Regions from separate parts of the Actinopolymorpha sp. B9G3 genome, predicted to be linked through region 3. Evidence: riboswitches for the same ligand, from Rfam matches in the RefSeq annotation. Region 3 holds a riboswitch; each other region holds the start of a gene.
The links. A riboswitch is a leader RNA that binds a small molecule or an ion and turns the genes downstream of it on or off. The one in region 3 is predicted to bind cobalamin.
Positions count from the first base shown of each region.

Region 1: it holds a riboswitch for cobalamin, as region 3 does, so the genes downstream of both, ABNF93_RS10995 (SCO2322 family protein) here and metE (5-methyltetrahydropteroyltriglutamate--homocysteine S-methyltransferase) in region 3, are expected to answer to the same signal.
Region 2: it holds a riboswitch for cobalamin, as region 3 does, so the genes downstream of both, ABNF93_RS30070 (ribonucleoside-diphosphate reductase subunit alpha) here and metE (5-methyltetrahydropteroyltriglutamate--homocysteine S-methyltransferase) in region 3, are expected to answer to the same signal.

Region 1 is NZ_JBEEAB010000005.1:80,064-82,317, reverse strand. It holds gene ABNF93_RS11005 (DUF3043 domain-containing protein) at 1-336, shown strand, start outside; gene ABNF93_RS11000 (hypothetical protein) at 376-585, opposite strand; cobalamin riboswitch at 651-839, shown strand; gene ABNF93_RS10995 (SCO2322 family protein) at 991-1,776, shown strand; gene ABNF93_RS10990 (energy-coupling factor transporter transmembrane component T family protein) at 1,788-2,254, shown strand, end outside.
Region 2 is NZ_JBEEAB010000026.1:74,142-76,395, reverse strand. It holds gene ABNF93_RS30075 (GxGYxYP domain-containing protein) at 1-405, opposite strand, end outside; cobalamin riboswitch at 628-947, shown strand; gene ABNF93_RS30070 (ribonucleoside-diphosphate reductase subunit alpha) at 1,038-2,254, shown strand, end outside.
Region 3 is NZ_JBEEAB010000003.1:265,740-267,993, reverse strand. It holds gene ABNF93_RS07440 (Nramp family divalent metal transporter) at 1-686, shown strand, start outside; cobalamin riboswitch at 754-983, shown strand; gene metE (5-methyltetrahydropteroyltriglutamate--homocysteine S-methyltransferase) at 1,029-2,254, shown strand, end outside.

The DNA of each region.
Region 1 (2,254 bases), on a different contig from region 3:
CGCGACAAGGGCCCGGTGAAGAGGTTCTGCCGCGACTTCGTCGACTCCAGGCGTACTCCCGCGGAGTATCTCCTGCCCTACTTCCTGGTGATCTTCATCGTCATGACGATCCCCATGCCGCAGGTACAGATCGTCGCCACCTACCTGTGGCTGGTCGCGATCATCGTCGTACCGATCGACCTGATCTTCATGGGACGCCGGCTGAAGCGGCAGTTGCGCGAACGCTTCCCGGACGAGAGTCACCGGGGTGCCGTCGCCTACGGCGTCATGCGGGCCACCCAGATCCGCCGGCTCCGCATGCCCAAGCCGCTCGTGAAGCCCGGCGAGACGATCTGAACGACGCCGCGACCGACGCGTCCGGCGAGGTGGTGCGAGCTAGTCGGCGGGATGCAGGCTCATCGGCCCGTAGACCTCGCGCCCCGACTCGAGCAGCACCACCTGGTCGACGCCCACGGCGACGAGATCACGCCAGCACTCACCGACCCAGCTCTCCGCGTCGCTCTGCGAAGGGAATTCGCTGCGCGCCAACTCGCCAGCGTCCACAGGGTTGCCCTCGGCGTCCTCGAGCCGCCACGTCCACGTCATGGCAGGTGAGCCTAGTGGAGGCCCCCACCCTCCTTTGACTTCCGGGTGCGGGCGTGAGACCGTCCGTCCAGCACTACCGCCATGGGGTTGTGGTCGAAAAGGCCACCACCAGCAGGGGAAGCCGGTCCGAGTCCGGCGCTGACCCGCAACCGTAGGCCGCGTGCCAGGTCGCTCGATCCACTGGCTCGATCCAGGGGTTCGACACCAGGTGCCCGCGGCAAGCCGGAGCACCTGACCATGGCGGCCGGCTCCACACCACCCGTCGAGGTCTGCGGGCGGAGCCCGGGTCAGACACCCGAGCCCGCCCTCGGCTCCAGGCGTACGCCGCCTGCGTTGCCGGGGGCATCTCTCGTGTGTGGTCCGGTTCCCGCATCGACCGTGACCGAACACCGTGAGAGGACATCGATGCGGTCCGAGATCCGCCGCCGTCGTCGCGCCGGCCTGCTGTACGCCACGCTGGCCGTTCCGTTCTTCGTCGTACTCTGTGCCGCTGTACTCGCGGCCGTACTCGCCGCTGGCACCGGCACCGCCCACGCGGATGCGTACCGCTTCTGGGGCTTCTACCAGTGGCAGGACGACGCCTGGGCACTTGCAAAGTCCGGCCCTTCCGGCGTCACCCCGAAGGACGGTGCCGTGGAGGGATGGCGGCTCGCCGTCTCGGGCGAGAAGACACCGCCGCGCCTGCCGCGGGCCGCCGGAGACTTCGATCAGATCTGCGGGTCGACACCAGCCGAGACAGGCAAGAAGCGCGTCGCCGTCGTCGTCGACTACGGCCTCGCCGGCGAGGCCGAGGGCGAGCCGGAGCCACCGGACGCCCGCGGTGCATGCGCGGTGGTCGACGCGAAAGCCAGTTCCGCGCAGGTGCTCGCCGCCATCGGTGAGGTACGCGAGCAGAAAGGGCTGGTCTGCGCCATCGACGACTTCCCAGCAACCGGGTGCGGCGACGCCGTCGACTCGGTGCCGGAGTTCCCCACGCCCGAGCCGAGCGTCTCTCTCGCGCTGCCCGCGGCAGCCGCTCCCGCCGGGGACTCCAGCCCAGCTGAGTCTTCAGAAACCGCCGCGAGCGCGGACGCCGAGTCGGATGGGTTCCCAGTCCTGCCGGTGGCAGCCGTCGCGGTCGTGGTCGTGCTGATTGTCGGTGGGTTCATGATCCGGCGTCAGCGCAACGCCGACGCCGGCTCGGCGGGCTGACGGGCCGACCCGTGCGTGCAGCCCATCGCCCCTCCTTCGCCCGGAACCTGCACCCGGGCGCGTGGTGGCTGTGGGCGCTCGGGCTCGCCACCGCCGCCAGCCGGACGACGAACCCGCTGCTGCTCGCCTTGCTGCTGGCGGTTGCGGGTTACGTCGTGGCGGCCAGGCGATCGACCGCGCCGTGGGCCAACTCCTATGCGGCGTTTCTCAAGCTCGGGTTGGCGGTCATCGTGATCCGCGTCGTGTTCCAGGCGGTGTTCGGCGCCGCCGTCGCCGGCCGGACGGTCCTCTTCACCCTGCCCGAGCTGCCCCTGCCGGAGTGGGTCGACGGCATCCGGATCGGCGGCCAGGTCACCGCGGAGGCGCTGGCATCGGCGGTGTACGACGGACTGCGGCTCGCCGCGATACTCGGCTGCGTCGGGGCGGCGAACGCGCTCGCCAACCCCAAGCGCCTGCTCACGCACGTGCCTGGAGCGCT
Region 2 (2,254 bases), on a different contig from region 3:
GTTGACCGGGATCAGCTCGATGTCGTAGCGCTCGGCAAGGTCGGCCAGCCACACCGGGTAGCCGACACCGGGCACGTCGAGATAGATGCCCGGGACGTCGTTGTCGCTCCCGCCCCGGCTCCGGCGCGCCAGCTGGCCCTGAAGAGTTCCGGCCAGGACGCGTTCCTCGGGCCTCAGCGCTCCTTCGCCGATCACGTACAGCCTGGTCGGGCGGACCCCCTTCGGATACAGCGCGTCGGCGGCCTGCTGCGCGCCGGGAGCCAAGAGCGCCGTCCCGGTGGGGGCTGCGGCGGCCGCCGGGCCGGCCTGGGAGACTCCCGTGGCTCCCCACACGGCGGCACCGGCCGCTCCCCATGCCGCCCTGCCGAGTGCCTGTCGTCGGGACATGCCGGGTCGATCGTTCATGGCGGACACAGCCTTCCGTCGCGAGCCGGGGCCCATCGCTGCGTGGTTCAGGATCGCTCGCACCGTACTGAGCCGCCTCCCGGCCGGCCAGGATTCGTCCCTACTCGGACGTGCCGAGCCGGTGCCGGCGAGGCGACCACGCGACCCTTCCGCCTTCCGCAGCGCGACACGCGACACACCGCATCTTGGGTTCCACGGTGTTGTCCGCCCCTACATGTAGCCTCTAGCTCGCTGGTGGTTCCTGCGGCCGTCCAGGCCGTCGGAGCCGCGGCGACACCCCGTCACCGGGGCGTCGCCGTCAAGAGGGAACCCGGTGCGAGTCCGGGACTGCCCCGCAGCGGTGAGCGGGAACGAACGCCATCACCGGTGGTGATTTCCGGTCGTGCTTTCTGCCCCTTGTGGCGAAGGTGCGGCCTCGTGTGGTCGCGAACGCACGGATCCAGCCGGTCAAGCACTGGACATGGACGCATGTCTGGGAAGCGATGGCCAGTAGGAAGCACCTGCCCGCGAGTCCGAAGACCTGCCACCAGTGCGCGTACCTCCCTAGTGCGCGCCGCCCGCCGGCCTCGAGGGAAGAGCCCGGGATGTTCCGCCGTCACGCCGTGCCGCCTTCGTGTGCGCTCGGCAGGCCGGTGTCGCGCATCTTCTTCCCAGGCTCGACGGGCACCGTCGATCGAGCTCGCAAGGAGACAGCGTCCATGTCAGCAACCCATCCGCACACCCAGGTCGTCCGCAGGGACGGCGCGACGTCGCCGTTCGACGCGTCGAAGATCGCGGTCGCACTAACGAAGGCGTTCCTCGCCGTCGAAGGTCCGCAGGCGAGTGACTCGACGAGGGTCCACGAGACCGTCGAGGAGCTGACCCACCAGGTGGTGACCTCGCTCACCCGGCATCCCGACCTCGGCCGGATCTGCCACATCGAGGACATCCAGGACCAGGTGGAGCTCGCCCTCATGCGGGCGGGTGAGCACCGGGTGGCGCGGGCGTACGTGCTCTACCGCGAGGAGCACGCCCGCGCCCGGATCGAACGTGAGCACGCCACTGTCAGCGACGAAGCCGAGAGCCAGGCCGTGCCCGACGTACGGGTGAAGGGACCTGACGGCGAACTGCAGCCGTTGGACCTGGGGCGCCTCACCCACCTCGTCGAGGAGTCCTGCGCGGGTCTCGAGGCGGTGTCGGCGAGCTCGGTCCTGACCGAGGTCCACCGCAACCTCTACGACGGGATCACGCTCGCCGAGTTGGAGCTTGCGCTCGTCATGGCGGCCCGGACGTTCGTCGAGACCGATCCCGCGTACTCCCACGTGAGCGCCCGGCTGCTGCTCGACAAGCTCCGGCGCGAGGCGTTGACGTTCGTCTCCGGCACTCCCGACGAGGCGAACCACGAGGAGATGGCCGCGCGGTACCCCCGCTACTTCCGCGACTACGTGCGCCGCGCGGTCCGGTCGGAGCTGCTGGACCCGGAGCTGGAGCGTTTCGACCTCGACCGGCTGGGAGGGGCGATCCGGCCCGAACGCGACCTGGCGTTCCAGTTCCTGGGGCTGCAGACGCTCTACGACAGGTACCTCATCCGTGGCTATCCAGAAGCAGGGGCGACGGCTGAGGCCGACGGGCAGAGCCAGGGCAGCCGGTTCGAGCTCCCGCAGGCGTTCTTCATGCGGGTGGCCATGGGGCTCTCGCTTCGCGAGGACGACCCGGAGGCCCGCGCGATCGAGTTCTACGAACTGCTGTCGTCGTTCGACTTCATGTGCTCGACGCCGACCCTGTTCAACGCGGGAACGACCCGCCCGCAGCTCTCCTCGTGTTTCCTCACGACGGTGGCAGACGACCTCGACGGCATCTTCTCCGGGAT
Region 3 (2,254 bases):
GCGGTCTGCGTGGCGACCGGAACGCCGTCCTCGCAAGCGGCATCACGTTCCCCGACGACGCGAAGAACCGTGCCCTGTGGCGGCGGTGGTACCGCCTGCTGCTCACCGACATGTGGGGCGTCTTCTTCGTCGGTGCGATGCTCGGCATGCTTCTCCCCACTCTGTTGATGGCGCGCGCGGTGGAGATCCGGGGCGAAGGGCCGACCCCCGAGACCGTTCCGACGTTCGTCGCCGACGTCCTTCGCGGCGAGTACGGGACGTTCGTCTTCTACGTCGCCTTGCTCATGGGCGTCTTCGTCCTCTTCAGCACCCAACTGGGCATCTTCGAGGCGATGGTACGAACCACCACGGACGCCTCGCACGCGACGAGTTCGAGGCTGCGCGCGTGGATCGAGGGCGATCCACGGAAGTTCTACTACCCGTTCATGATCCTGCTGCTCGTGATCATCAGCATCGTCATCCACCTGGCGGTGCCGGTCGGCCTCGTCCAGTGGTCGGCGAACATGGCGAACTTCGGCGCCCTGATCTATCCGTTCATGCTCATCTATCTCAACCGGCAACTGCCGAAGCCCGCACGTCCGCGCCCCTGGCACACCGTGATCCTGCTGTTGAACGTCCTGTTCTTCGGTTTCTTCTTCGTCAACTTCGTCGCCGACCTGGTAGGCGACCCGCTCATCACCTTCTGAAAAGGCCGCTGCCGAGGCCCGCCCTGTGCTTCAGCCGGGCTGCAACGGTCCGTGGGCCCTGGGCGCTATGGTCGTAGGTGTGGTTGGTTCGCTCGACCGGCACGACCCTTCGTGACCGGCCGGGCGAGGTAAGAGGGAACCCGGTGGGATTCCGGGACTGCCCCGCAGCGGTGAGTGGGAACGACCGCCGTACGAACGCACTGGGCCGACATCATCGGTCGCCTGGGAAGCGACGGCCAGTAGGCAGAGCGCAGAGCGCCCACGAGTCCGAAGACCTGCCGACCGCCCGCGCGCCGCCCCGGCGTCGCGGTCCGCTATCTGAGTTCCCGAGGGAAGGACTCCATGGCAGTACGTACGACCGTGCTCGGATATCCCCGGATCGGCCCACGGCGCGAGCTCAAGCGCGCGGCGGAGGCATTCTGGGCGAGCCGATCCGATGCCGAGACTCTTCACCAGACCGCCGTCCAACTCCGCCGGCAGACGTGGGAGTCGCTGCGCGACGCCGGCGTCGACGACATCCCGTCCAACACCTTCTCGCTCTACGACCACGTGCTCGACCAGGCGGTACTTGTCGGCGCGATCCCGGAGCGGTTCGCCGGCCTGGAGGGGCTCGAGCGTTACTTCGCGATGGCCCGTGGCACCGCCGGGGTGCCGCCACTGGAGATGACCAAGTGGTTCGACACCAACTACCACTACCTCGTGCCGGAGCTCGGCCCGGAGACGGCGTTCCGGCTCGACCGCGACGCCGCGCGGAAGCCGGTCGCCGAGTACCGCGAGGCGGCGGCGCTCGGGATCGACACCCGCCCCGTGCTCCTCGGCCCGGTCAGTTTCCTGCTGCTGGCGAAGCCTGACACTGAAGCGCCCAAGGGGTTCCGGCCGCTCGACCTGCTGCCGGGCCTGCTCGACGTGTACGCCGACCTGCTGGCGGAGCTGGCGGCCGCCGGGGCGACCTGGGTGCAGCTCGACGAGCCGGTGCTCGCCGCCGACCGGACACCCGAGGAGATCCAGGCCGTCCGCACGACCTACGACCGGCTCGGCGGCCTGCCTCCGAAGCGGCGACCCAAGCTGGCCGTGGCCACGTACTTCGGCGCGATCGGCGACGCGCTGCAGACTCTCGGTCGTACGCCGGTGGAGGGCGTTGCGCTGGACCTCGTGACCAGCCGGGCCGACGTCGAACGCATCGCCGGCGCGGGACTCGCGCGGAAGACGCTCTTCGCCGGCCTGGTCGACGGCCGCAACGTGTGGCGTACCGACCTCTCCGGCGCTCTCGCCACTGCCGCCTCGCTCCTGGGTTCGGTCGGCGAGCTGGTCGTGAGCACCTCGTGCTCGCTGCTGCATGTCCCGCTCGACCTCGACCTGGAACACGGCCTGCCGGCGGACCTTCGCGAACGGCTGGCGTTTGCCCGGCAGAAGGTGGCCGAGGTGGTCCTGCTGGGCCGCGCGCTGCGGGAGGGTCGGTCCGCGATCGAGTCGGAGCTTTCCGCGGCCACGCGCGCCCGAGCGACGGCCCGGCAAGGTGCCGTTGACGCGCGGGTGCGAGCCCGGATCACCGCGCTGGGCCAGGGCAC